3 regions of the Weizmannia acidilactici genome follow, and region 1 is predicted to be linked to each of the others. Evidence: predicted binding sites of a transcription regulator. Region 1 holds the regulator's gene; each other region holds the start of a gene.

The links. Region 1 encodes LexA, which represses DNA repair genes until DNA is damaged. Its sites were predicted from a motif close to CGAACATATGTTCG; they were not measured.
Region 2: parE (DNA topoisomerase IV subunit B) is a predicted target of LexA. The motif match lies at 3,246-3,259, and genes of this name have one in related genera.
Region 3: recA (recombinase RecA) is a predicted target of LexA. The motif match lies at 2,954-2,967, and genes of this name have one in related genera.

What each region holds. Positions count from the first base shown of each region.
Region 1 is NZ_BKZR01000020.1:4,598-9,133, reverse strand. Features, by position in the region: gene GBH70_RS08905 (DnaD domain-containing protein) at 1-940, shown strand, start outside; gene GBH70_RS08900 (flavodoxin domain-containing protein) at 1,164-1,643, opposite strand; gene lexA (transcriptional repressor LexA) at 1,911-2,531, opposite strand; gene yneA (cell division suppressor protein YneA) at 2,733-3,053, shown strand; gene GBH70_RS08885 (YneB family resolvase-like protein) at 3,073-3,726, shown strand; gene GBH70_RS08880 (DUF896 domain-containing protein) at 3,812-4,045, shown strand; gene tkt (transketolase) at 4,198-4,536, shown strand, end outside.
Region 2 is NZ_BKZR01000052.1:7,642-12,177, reverse strand. Features, by position in the region: gene parC (DNA topoisomerase IV subunit A) at 1-1,222, opposite strand, end outside; gene parE (DNA topoisomerase IV subunit B) at 1,219-3,240, opposite strand; gene GBH70_RS14705 (CoA-binding protein) at 3,415-3,828, opposite strand; gene plsY (glycerol-3-phosphate 1-O-acyltransferase PlsY) at 4,029-4,536, shown strand, end outside.
Region 3 is NZ_BKZR01000001.1:118,213-122,748, reverse strand. Features, by position in the region: gene rny (ribonuclease Y) at 1-1,350, opposite strand, end outside; gene recA (recombinase RecA) at 1,812-2,858, opposite strand; gene GBH70_RS00595 (competence/damage-inducible protein A) at 3,140-4,378, opposite strand.

The DNA of each region.
Region 1 (4,536 bases):
CTGGATTTACAAAAAGGCGGATGAACTGGCAAAAGAATGCATGATTACAAACTCGGGAGCCACCATGCGCCGGTATTTGGACAAACTGTGCGAGCGAAGCTGGCTGTCAAAACGGATAAACCCAAAATACCGTTGGGATAAAACGATGCAATACCGGGTAAACCTTACCAAAATTCAGCGCGATCTCGCAAAACTGGGTTATGTTTTGGAAGGTTACAAACTGCCGGTTTTTAATGATGACGGAGCGGAATTTCAAAATGAAAATCCGGGCCATCAGGATGAAAATCCAAACTTTCAAAATGAATGTTCGGACGATCAGGTTGAAAATACATACTTTCAAAATGAAAATTCCAACGATCAATATGAAAACCCATGCTTTCAATATGAGCGCTCAAACGTTCACGATGAAAGTGCAATACCAAAGACTACTTCAGAGATTACTACAGAGACTACGGCAAAGATTACTTCTTCTTCAATAGAGCACTTTCCCGTTTTTGAAAAAGGTGAGGAAACAAAGAATGTAATCGCGTTTTATGAACAAAACGGCTTTGGAACAGCTGGTTCCTATATTGCCGAAAAAATTTTTACATGGTGTGATGAATTAACGGCGGAACTCGTGATAGAAGCGATGAAAACTGCAGTGGAACACGGCGTAGCAAACTGGAGATACTGTGAAACGATCTTAAAGGACTGGGCGGGGAAAAATGTGCAAACAGTGGAGGAGGCGCGTGCATTGCAGCTGGAATTTATAAAGCGGCGGCAGAGGCATTCTGGAATCCGGAGGAAAGAAGTGCTTCCCAGCTGGTTTTCGGAATTCGAGCACAGTTTCCTTGGCAGTTCTGCATTGCAGGAAAAAAGCCCGGAAGATATCGCCGCCCTGCGGCAACGCCTTGAAAAAATAAGGGAGCAGTATCGAAAAAAAGAAGCGGTCAAATCTTGACCATTTTAAAAACTTTAAGAAACGCAGCAAATCCATCGCTCGGAAAATTTGCTTCGTTTTCCGGTCCGCTGGTTAACCGGAAGGGCTGGCTAAATCAGCAAAAAAAGATGGAGGTGGAAGGTGCCGGCTTCCGACGATTCCCGTTTATTCGGGCGTACGTCCAGGCCGGCAACCGATGGAAAGGAAGGGGAAGAAGATGCGGGGGAAAATGGCGGCATCGGCACTACTTAAACACCGTATCGAAAAATCGTTCAATGCCTTCTTCGTTCAGCGCGCTCGTATTTTCCGTAACGCCTCTCATTTTTTTAACCAGCATTTTTTCTAAAAAGTTCATTTCGTCCAGCTTATATGCGTATCCTAACACTTCTTTGGCTACGGCGTGTTTCCGCAGTGCTTCCGGAAAGGCATGGTTAAATTCATCTATGACTTTTTTGCGGTCTGTTTCGCCGGCGCATAAAAAGAGGCCGACACGCTTCTGCAAAAGGATGTCCAAATGGTGTTTGATAAATTTGGTAAGCGGTTTCTGGATTTTTCCCAGATAAATGGATCCGCCGATCATGATGTTTTTGTAATCTGAGAGATTTGGCGGTTCTTCTTTTAAAATATTAATGGATAAAATTTCTTCCGGCGATTTTCTTAAGAGAGACCTGACAATGCCCTCAACCGTCCCGTGCTTGGAAGCGTAAACAACAATGTTGTTCATTTTTCTCAGTCCTTTGCTTAAAGTAACTTCATTAAAACTCCCAATATTAGGATAACCCTAAACAAAGGGATTGTTTACTATTTTTTTGTTACATTTTACTAATGATTCGAGAAAATTCGTTTTACCAGTACTAGCCGCAGAATTTCTTGCCCAAGTATGTTTTGGGAAAAATATACCTCATTACGGTATTTCGGCATTCATAATATCTTTAAATCTCGCATATCCTCTATTAAAAAAGAAGCAGCAAACAAACTGCTTCTCTCTACTTCAATGCACCATTTGACGGTACAGGCCGATGACTTTACCTAATATGGTTACATTTTTCAGAATGATCGGTTCCATTGTCGGGTTTTCAGGCTGCAGCCTGAAATGGTCTTTCTCTTTGAAAAACCTTTTGACGGTTGCTTCATTTTCGTCCGTCATGGCGACGACGATATCCCCGTTATCGGCGGTCTGCTGGGAACGGACAATGACGTAATCACCGTCCAAAATGCCCGCATCAATCATGCTCTCGCCTTCGACTTCCAACATATAAACAGAATCGTCGGAAGGGACAAGATGTTCCGGCAGCGGGAAATACTCCTCGATATTTTCAATTGCCGTAATCGGGATGCCGGCAGTGACTTTCCCGACAACAGGCACATTTACAACATTTTGAAGAGGAATTTCTTCTTCATGGTCCAAAATCTCAATCGCCCTCGGCTTCGTAGGGTCGCGCCGGATCAGCCCCTTGCTTTCAAGCCTGGCGAGGTGGCCGTGCACAGTCGAACTGGAAGCAAGGCCGACAGCTTGGCCGATTTCCCTTACGGAAGGGGGATAGCCTTTTGTCCGTACTTCCTGCTTAATGAAATTTAATATATCCTGTTGCCGTTTTGATAGTTTGGTCATAAAATTCCACCTCGTCGTTCAATTGTGATCGGCACATCCTTACAGCCGCACCTGCGAACGGCGGTGTGCCATTATTTGCTATTATTATATCACGCCGAAGAAGAAAAAACAAACATAAGTTCGAAAAAACTATTGACTAAAACACATGTTCGTTTTATAATTTTATTATCCAAACATCGAACAAATATTCGTGGAAGGGTGATGGCGGTGGCACGGTTATGGAAACAGTATAATTATGTTATGATTTTAATAGTTGTAATACTCATTTTAGGCTTTTATATGATTGCAAGTCTGCAGGACCGTTCAAGCTGCAGGGAGATTGTTGTCGGGGAAGGGCAAACACTTTGGAACATCGCTGACCGGTATGCCAAGGCCGGTTCCATGAACAGGGAGGAATTCATTCGTTGGGTGGAGGCCCATAACGATATAGATGGGAATATGATCAAAGCCGGCGAAAAAATCGTCATTCCGGTTGAAAAAAACGGCGTGCCGGGAAACGAAAATGAAATGGCATTTAAGTAAGAAGCAGGAGATTGGGAAAATGAAAGTCGTTTTATATTGCAGAGTAAGCACGGATAAAGAGAGCCAAGAAACTTCCCTGCACAGGCAGCGGGAAGAGCTCGAAAAACTTTCCGCAAGGCTCGGGTTCGAAGTGGCGGCCGTGATCGAAGACAGGGCGAGCGGATATGACCTGGACAGGCCAGGTGTGCTCGACCTGCTCGAGCTTTTGGATGCCGATCGGATCGATGCGGTGCTTGTCCAGGATGAAACGCGTATCGGACGGGGGAATGCAAAAATTGCACTCATTCATTTTTTATATAAAAAAGGGGTAAAAGTATATTGTTATGCCCAAAACGGGGAATTGGAGCTGTCGGAATCCGATTCCATGGTATTGAAAATAGTCAGCATGGTGGAAGAGTACCAGCGGAAGCTTCACAATTTAAAGATCAAGAGGGGCATGGAGCGTGCAGTAAAAAAAGGCTACCGCCCGCAAAAAAATTTAAAGGGACACGGCAATGTGCACGGCAAGGAAAGGAAAGATGTTCCGGTTGAAGAAATCGTCCACTTGCGCGAAAATGGTCTGACTTTCCAGGAAATTGCCGCCACTATGCGCGGATTCGGCTACCGCGTTTCAAAGGCAACTGTGCACCGGAGATACCAGGAATATATGGAGGAAAAGGGTTTTTCGGAATAGGGCTGTGTTGCCGGTGCACATCCGTTGCGGGCACGCCCGTTTTTTAGTAAGATAACTTAAAAACATGAAGATAAGGAGAGAAACGATGCTTTCTAAGGACAAAATGTCAAGGATTAATGAATTGGCGCGAAAAGCCAAAAACGGCGGGCTGACGGATGAGGAAGCAAAAGAACAGTCCAAATTGAGAAGCGAATATTTGCAGGCGTTCCGTTCTTCTATGAAACAAACAATCGAAAATGTCCGCGTCTTTGACCCTGACGGAAATGACGTCACACCGGAAAAAATCAAGCTCATTCAAATGAAGCGGAAAATGCACTAACGGCCCCTGAGTGGGCTTTTTGCATAAATAAATGTGTGCGGGCATACCAGCCTTTTTGCGCTGAAAGCCTGTAAGAGCTGTAAAAAAGTTGTGTTATTGGTTTAACTTGCCTTAATATAGGAATGTAACCACCGAGAGAAAGGATGATTAAGATGTTTGATAAAACGGATGAACTGGCAATCACGACGATCCGTACGCTGTCCATCGATGCCATTGAAAAAGCGAAATCGGGCCATCCCGGGTTGCCGATGGGGGCTGCTCCGATGGCGTACACGCTTTGGACAAGGTATATGAACCACAATCCTGAAAATCCGCACTGGTTTAACCGGGACCGCTTTGTATTATCCGCCGGCCACGGTTCTATGCTGCTGTACAGCCTGCTTCATTTATCCGGCTATCCGTTAAGCATGGACGAAATTAAAAATTTCCGGCAATTCGGAAGCAAAACCCCTGGCCATCCTGAATTTGGGCATACAGAAGGCGTTGAGGCA
Region 2 (4,536 bases), on a different contig from region 1:
GATTTGATTTGGCATCTTTTTTGTCTTTTGATGCACGGATTGCCGCAATAACTTCATCCAAAATGGACAATGCTTTCACCAGGCCGTCGACAATATGTTTCCGGTCGCGCGCTTTTTTTAAGTCAAACTCGGTCCGTTTCGTGACCACTTCCTTCTGGTGCCCGATATAGGCATCCAAAAGTTCCCGGAGGCCCATCAGCTGCGGGCGGCGGTTATGGATAGCCACCATGTTAAAATTATAGGACACCTGCAGATCCGTGTTTTTAAATAAATAGTTCAAAACGCTGTTCGCATCTGCGTCTTTTTTCAATTCAATCACAATCCGGAGCCCTGTACGGTCTGTTTCGTCGCGGACTTCGGACATGCCTTCCACTTTCCTGTCTAGGCGAAGCTCGTCGATTTTTTTTACGAGATTTGCTTTATTGACTTCGTAAGGAATTTCCGTAATAACGATTTGTTGGCGGCCGCCGCGCATATCTTCAATCGATGTTCTTCCCCTGATGACCATTTTGCCTCTGCCGGTTTCATACGCTTTTTTAATGCCATCAATGCCTTGAACGATGCCGCCGGTCGGAAAATCCGGTCCCTTTATCACTTTCATTAAATCGTCAACCGTGCAATCCGGGTTTTCGATCCGCATGATCGCGCCATCAATCACTTCGCCTAAATGATGCGGTGGAATTTCGGTTGCATAACCGGCCGATATGCCGGTCGAACCGTTTACTAAAAGATTTGGAAATCTGGCGGGCAAAACGGTCGGCTCGTTTATCGTATCATCAAAGTTCGGGATGAACCGGACCGTTTCTTTATCAATATCGTGAAGGAGTTCAGATGCGATCGGGGAAAGCCTTGCTTCCGTATACCGCATGGCCGCGGCCGGGTCACCGTCAATGCTGCCGTTGTTTCCGTGCATTTCAATCAGGACGTTGCGCAGCTTCCAGTCCTGGCTCATCCGCACCATCGCCTCATAAACGGAAGAATCGCCATGCGGATGGTAGTTGCCGATGACGTTCCCGACCGTTTTTGCGGACTTTCTGAAGTTTTTGTCGGCTGTATTGCCCTCAACGTGCATCGCATACAGAATGCGCCTTTGCACCGGCTTCAGCCCGTCTCTCGCATCCGGAAGGGCACGGTCCTGAATGATGTATTTGCTGTAACGGCCGAAGCGGTCGCCCAGCACCTCTTCCAAAGGCAAGTCTTGAAAGCGTTCTGCCGTCCTCATTCGCTCATGTCCCCTTCCTCAATCATTAAGTTCTCGTTGTCTAAAATATTGGTGTCGTCTTCAAGGCCAAACTCAACATGGTTTTCAATCCATTGCCGGCGCGGTTCGACTTTGTCACCCATAAGCGTCGTTATCCGGCGTTCAGCCCGCGCCGCGTCATCAATGCGAACACGGATCAGGGTGCGCGTTTCAGGATTCATCGTCGTTTCCCACAGCTGGTCGGCATTCATTTCGCCAAGCCCCTTATAGCGCTGTAGCACATAGCCGCGTCCGACTTTTTTGATCGTTTCATCCAATTCTCTTTCGGTCCAGGCATACTCGACGATTTCTTTTTTCCCGGAGCCTTTGCTCACCTTATAAAGCGGCGGCAGTGCGATATACACCTTCCCGACCTCGATTAACGGGCGCATATAACGGTAAAAGAATGTCAAAAGCAGCACCTGGATATGGGCGCCGTCCGTGTCGGCATCAGTCATGATAATGACTTTGTCGTAATTGACATCATCCAGATTAAAATCCGGGCCCACCCCGGCACCGATTGTGTATATAATCGTGTTGATTTCCTCGTTTTTAAAAATATCCTGCAGTTTAGCCTTTTCAGTGTTGATGACTTTTCCACGCAGCGGCAGGACGGCCTGGAATTTGCGGTCACGCCCCTGTTTGGCGGAACCGCCGGCAGAGTCCCCTTCCACAAGATACAATTCGTTCCGCTGCGGGTTGCGGCTTTGCGCAGGCGTTAATTTTCCGGATAAAGTCGTTTCTGATTTTTTTCGTTTTTTTCCGCTCCTCGCTTCTTCGCGCGCTTTCCGTGCCGCTTCACGGGCCTGCGATGCTTTGATCGCTTTTTTAATCAGCAGGCTGCTTGTTTCCGGATTTTCTTCAAGGAAATAAGCGAGATGCTCCGACACGATCGTATCGACAGCGGAACGGGCTTCGCTTGTGCCGAGCTTCCCTTTTGTCTGCCCTTCAAATTGGAGCAGCTCTTCCGGAATGCGGACGGAAATAATGGCCGATAATCCTTCACGGATGTCAGAGCCTTCCAGGTTTTTATCTTTGTCTTTTAAAAGCCCGGTTTTCCTCGCATAATCGTTCATGACGCGCGTCAACGCCGTTTTCGCCCCGGCTTCATGCGTGCCGCCGTCTTTCGTCCGCACATTATTGACAAACGACAAAATATTTTCCGAAAAACCGTCATTAAACTGGAATGCGAACTCCGCTTCGATCCCGCCCGCTTCACCTTCAATAAACACTACCGGATGGAGCACTTCTTTCCCTTCGTTCAAGTACGATACAAACGCTTCAATCCCATTTTCGTAATGGAAAACATCTTTCTGCCCATAGCGCTCATCCGTGATATCAATTTTTAAGCCCTTCAGCAAAAACGCAGATTCGCGTAACCGTTCGCATAACGTATCGTAATTGAAAGTGGTTGTGCTGAAAATAGAAGGGTCCGGTTTAAAATGGATTGTCGTGCCGGTCTGGTTCGTTTTGCCGATTTTTTCAAGCGTTGTTTCCGGTTTGCCGCCGTCACGGAAACGCTGTTCATATACATAGCCATCGCGGTGGATGGTTACAACAAGCCATTCGGACAAGGCGTTGACGACGGAAGCGCCGACACCGTGCAGGCCTCCGCTCGTTTTATAGCCGCCCTGGCCAAATTTTCCGCCGGCGTGCAAAATGGTTAATATGACCTCTGTTGTCGGCTTGCCAAGCTTGTGCATCCCGACCGGCATGCCGCGCCCGAAGTCCTGCACACTGACGCTATTATCTTTATGTATCTTGACGATGATGTGGTCCCCGTAACCGGACAGCGCCTCATCGACCGCATTATCGACAATCTCATAAACAAGATGGTGCAGGCCGCGCGTATCGGTTGAGCCGATGTACATTCCCGGCCTTTTTCTTACTGCCTCCAGCCCTTCCAGCACCTGGATGGCATCGTCATTATATTCCAATGTATTTTGTTTCTTTGCCACAAATATTCCCCTTTCAGTACCAAAAGCGTTCCCGCTGGGCATCCACAGGAACAAACATTCGTTCTTATTATAACACACTTCCCCGTTTCGTCTAATACCCATTTTAGCGATAAAACGGAATTTGTAAAATGGCGGGTTGACATAACATCCAGCATAAGTGAAGGGGTAAAGAAAAGCAAGCGCCTTTCAATAGGCACCTGCTTAGCGGCTTTGCCTTCATTTTGTCAATGCATGTTCGACTTTGATGCAGCGGTTCATCACAACCGTATAGCCTTTTTCTTTCAAAAAATGATAAGCTTCTTCGTTCTCAATGCCAAGCTGTGCCCAGAAAACATCCGCGTCAATTTCATCGAATTCCCTGGCCAGTTCCGGCAAATATTCCGGGCGCCGGAAAATGTCGACAATATCAACATGTCCCTTGATATCTTTTAAAGAAGGAACGGCTTTTTCGCCTAAAATTTCTGTTGCTTTCGGGTTGACCGGGATGATTTCATAACCGGCATCCTGCATCGCTTTAGCAACCATATACGAAGTTTTTTCCGGATGATTGCTTAATCCGACAACCGCAATCCGCCTCGCTTTTTTTAAAATGTCCCTGATTTCTTCCCTGCTAGGATTTTCAATCGCCATTTTACAACCCCTCTTTTCTGGTGTTAAGGTGATACATATTTCATTCCCTCAGCTATACCATTCGATTCTACTTTTTCAAAATCCTTCTTTCTTCCGAATAATCCAATAAACATACATTCAATAGACATCACAAAAAAATCTCCTCTTTCCTGTAAGTTCATGCTACAATAAGCATAGAATTTTTCTAAGGAGTTTTGCACATGAAAATCGCGCTGATTATTATTTTGGCTTACCTGCTTGGATCAATCCCGACCGGCTTGATCATTGGTAAGCTTTTTTATAGGATAGATATTCGCGAGCACGGAAGCGGTAATCTTGGGGCAACGAACACATTCCGCGTCCTCGGTAAAAAAGCCGGAAGCGTTGTAACGGTTGTCGACATTTTAAAAGGGACATTGGCGACCCTTCTCCCGCACTTTTTTGGAATGGAGCATGTGCTGCACCCGCTCTTGATCGGATTGATCGCCGTTGTCGGCCATATGTTTCCGGTATTTGCGAAATTTAAAGGTGGGAAAGCGGTTGCGACATCGGCCGGCGTTGTCCTTGCTTATCAGTGGCCTTTATTTGTCATGGTGGTTGTTGTCTTTTTAATTACGTTGAAAATCAGCAAATATGTTTCGCTGTCTTCCATCTTGGCCGCTGTCTTTGCCCTTATTTATACTTTCGTTTATATGGTCTTTACGCACGACTGGCCGCTGTTTGTGATTA
Region 3 (4,536 bases), on a different contig from region 1:
TTCCTCCAGCTTTTCGAGGCGCCGGATGTAATGTTCGAGCGTTTCACTGCGCGCCCCCGGCCGTGCCGCCGACAACGCATCGGCCGCTGCAACGAGCACGGCAATGACCGACGTTGGTTCTGTATCGCCGTGGTGGGAAGCAATACTATTGATGACAACCGGGTGTTCTTTATATTTGGTTGCCAATTCCACGCCGATTTCTACATGACTCCCTTCCACTTCATGATCGACTGCTTTGCCGATATCATGGAGCAGACCGGCACGGCGGGCAAGCATTTCGTCTTCTCCGAGTTCGGCTGCCAGCAAACCGGAAAGGAACGCCACCTCAATCGAGTGTTTCAGGACGTTTTGCCCGTAGCTGGTACGGAATTTCAACCGGCCCAGTATTTTGATTAAATCAGGATGAAGACCGTGGACACCGACTTCAAAAGTGGTTTGTTCACCAACTTCGCGTATATGTTCATCCACCTCGCGCCTTGCTTTTTCAACCATTTCTTCAATGCGGGCCGGATGGATGCGGCCGTCTTGAACCAGTTTTTCCAGTGCAATGCGTGCCGTTTCCCGGCGCACCGGATCGAATCCCGAAAGAATAACCGCTTCCGGCGTATCATCGATAATCAGGTCAATACCTGTCAATGTTTCCAGCGTCCGGATATTGCGCCCTTCCCTTCCAATAATGCGCCCCTTCATTTCATCGTTCGGCAGATTGACAACCGATACCGTCGTTTCGGCAACATGCTCGGCTGCGCATCTTTGGATTGCCAATGAAAGGATATTTTTTGCCTTTTTGTCGGCTTCTTCCTTCGCCCGCGTTTCAGCTTCTTTTACCATTAAGGCCAAATCATGCGAAAGCTCCTTCTCCAGTTTTTCGATGATGATGGCTTTTGCCTGCTCGCGGTTCAGGCCCGAGATTCTTTCCAGTTCAGACTCCTGCTTTTTAACCATCTCCTCCAATTTGCTTTCCATCTCTTCAATATGTTGTTGTCTCAGGTTTAAAGAATCCTCTTTCTTTTCCAGCATCGATTCGCGCTTGTCCAGCGATTCATCTTTGCGGTCGAGGTTCTCTTCCTTTTGCAATAAGCGATTTTCCTGTCTTTGCAATTCATTTCTTCGTTCGCGCAGTTCCCGTTCCACATCTGTACGAAGTTTATGATTTTCATCCTTCGCTTCAAGCAGGGCTTCTTTTTTCAGACGGTCGGCTTCACGTTTTGCGTCACCCACAATTTGATCGGCCGTATTTTTAGCCGCTGCGATCTTTGCTTCGTAAATCGATCTTCGGATGAAATAGCCAACAACGACACCGACGATAAGGACAAGCAAAAGGGAGATGATCCATATGAGAGACTCCATCAATCTCACCTCCTCTTGCTATGAACTTTTTCTACGCTAAAAGATGTCGGCTTTACGTTAATCCATAAGGTTTACAGTATACAACGCTCAGCTTAAAAAGTAAAACGTCCATCCCGGAGAAAATCCCCACACCGATGTATATGCATTAAAACCAAATCATGAGTTTCCTCCCTGTGCGGTTTAAATGCCGCACGGCGGAATGATTCTTCCAGCCGTTCGCAAAAAGGCAATCCGGTAAGATATCCGAACCCCTTTCCGGAATCTGTCCGGAAACGGAGTAAGCTTTTCGCGCAGGAGAAAGTCATTTTTAGAAAATAAAATATACACATTAATTTTAAAGGTGGGAATATTTATTGTCAAGTGGAGCACATGGAATAAATTAGTAAATTTTTCTAAGTGGGCTACAGCCGCAAAAAAAGCGCCGGAATGCGTTCTGCATTTTAGGCGCTCTTTTTTGCGTATTATTCCAAATGGAATTCTTCCTGTTCTTCCGTATTTTCTTCGGCGGCCGGCTGGCTGTTTTCCGCCAGGCCGTAGTGCTCGCGGATTTTCATGGCAATCTCGTTGCGCAGATCCGGATTCTCTTTTAAAAAGAGTTTTGCATTTTCGCGGCCCTGGCCCAGCCTTTCATCATTATACGAGTACCAAGCGCCGCTTTTTTGGATAATATCGAGTTCGCTGCCCATATCAATGATTTCGCCTTCTTTTGATATGCCTTCCCCGTACATAATATCCACTTCGGCTGTTTTAAACGGCGGCGCAACTTTGTTTTTAACAACTTTAATTTTCGTTTTGTTCCCGACAATGTCGTTGCCCTGCTTGATTTGCTCGGCGCGGCGCACTTCAAGGCGCACGGACGAGTAAAATTTCAGCGCGCGGCCGCCCGGCGTTGTTTCCGGGTTTCCGAACATTACGCCTACTTTTTCGCGGATTTGGTTGATGAAGATAGCGATGGTGTTGGATTTATTGATGACGCCTGATAATTTGCGCAAAGCCTGGGACATGAGGCGCGCCTGGAGGCCTACATGGGAGTCCCCCATTTCCCCTTCAATTTCCGCTTTTGGCACGAGTGCAGCAACCGAGTCAATCACAATAATGTCGACAGCACCGCTGCGGACGAGCGCTTCGGCAATTTCCAACGCCTGTTCGCCCGTATCCGGCTGGGACAGGAGTAGTTCATCAATATTGACGCCGAGCTTTTGGGCATAAACCGGATCAAGCGCGTGTTCCGCATCGATAAAAGCGGCTTGTCCGCCCCTTGCCTGAACTTCCGCAATCGCATGGAGGGCAACAGTTGTTTTACCCGAACTTTCAGGCCCGTAAATTTCGATCACGCGGCCGCGCGGATAACCACCGACGCCCAGTGCAATATCAAGCGCAAGGGAACCGCTCGGGATCGTGAATACGGCCCTGTCCGTCTGTTCGCCCAATCTCATGATGGAACCTTTTCCGAATTGTTTTTCTATTTGTTTCAGAGCCTGGTCTAAGGCTTGTTGACGATCATTCACAAAATTTCCTCCTTTTTATTCATCACGGACTCTCGCAAGCAATGAACCTATACATATACTATACCCGTTTTTTATCCGTTTGCCAAGAAAAATATCGAACGTCCATTCGTGATTTTTTTGCTCCAAAACTTTAAAAAAAATCCTTTTTTCCCTGCGGAAAATCGAATTTTTCAAAGAAAAAGCCGCCAAAAATTAAAATTTTGCCGACATAGCTAAAAAAAACCTCTTCCGTGAAAAACCCGGTTGCCTTGCGGAAGAGGCCTTTATGGGCAAACCCGATATTATTTGCCCAGCATCTGCAAAAGATAGTAACAGCCGTATTTCACCGTCCTGCGGCGGACATTGTTGCGGGAGCCGGCAAGTTCCAAAAGATGGGCCCCGGTTTCTTTTCCCTTGACCGTAATGCCGATCCAAACCGTGCCAGGGGGATGGCCTTCAAGCGAATCCGGGCCGGCTACACCGGTAAAACTGATTCCGATATCCGCGCTCAGCAGCCTGCGGACATTTTCCGCCAGCTCTATCGCACATTCTTTGCTTACGGCGCCGTATTGGTCGAGCGTTTCCTTCTTCACATTTGCCAGTTTCATTTTCGCTTCATTTGAATAAACAACAATGCCACCTTTCAACATTGTGCTCACTCCCTGAATGGCGGCCATTTCCGATTCAAACATGCCGGCTGTGAGGCTTTCCGCGCATGCGAGCGTCAGCTGTTTTTCGGACAGTTTTTTCAACAGTGCCTCCATTAGTGTCGTTTCATTGTAGCCGTAAAAATATTGCCCGACAATTTGCAGGATTTCTTTCTCTTTTTCATCGATCATTTTGTTCGCGATTTCGGCTGATTCGTGTTTTGCCGTAATCCTGAGCGTCACTTCCCCTTCCGATGCGAGCGGCGCGACCGTCGGGTTCGATTGGCTGTCAATGATGTGCTGTACCTCTGTTTCCAGCTGCGATTCTCCGATCCCGAAAAAACGAAGCACACGTGACTCGATTCTTTCAATCGTTTCAAGTTCTTCCTGGATCGCCGGGCTGCCGTAATTGATAAACATCGGCTCCATTTCATGCGGCGGCCCCGGCAGAAGCATATAATAATGGTTTCCTTGTTTGGCGAACATCCCGGGCGCCATCCCGTGGTCATTCGGAAGCACTTTTGACCCTTCAATAACCAACGCCTGTTTTTTGTTGTTTTCGGTCATGTTCCGTTTTGTGCGGGCAAAGAATTGCTTAATGGAACGCATCGCAACTTCATCCGTCACGAGCTTTTTCCCGATATGGAAAGCGATCGTTTCTTTCGTCAAATCATCCTTTGTCGGCCCCAGCCCGCCGGTAAAAATGAGCAAATCGGCGCGTGCCTCGGCGGTTTTAATTGCCTCTTCAAGCCGCCCCGGATTATCGCCGACAACCGTCTGGTAGTAGACATCCACCCCGATTTCTGCCAAATGCTCCGCAATAAACTTCGCGTTCGTGTTGACGATCTGGCCAAGCAGCAGCTCTGAACCGACCGCAATAATCTCAGCATTCATTCCAATTCCTCCCTTTGATAAGCAGCAGAAAGATTATGTAGTCCTGTCGCCTCGGAACTTTGTGGCTGTTAAATGTCATAAGCGTGCAGCCAACTGGCAGGAACCGCGCAAAAAAAGGTGCTCTTTTCCTTTATCCAAAAATATATGCAAAAAAACAG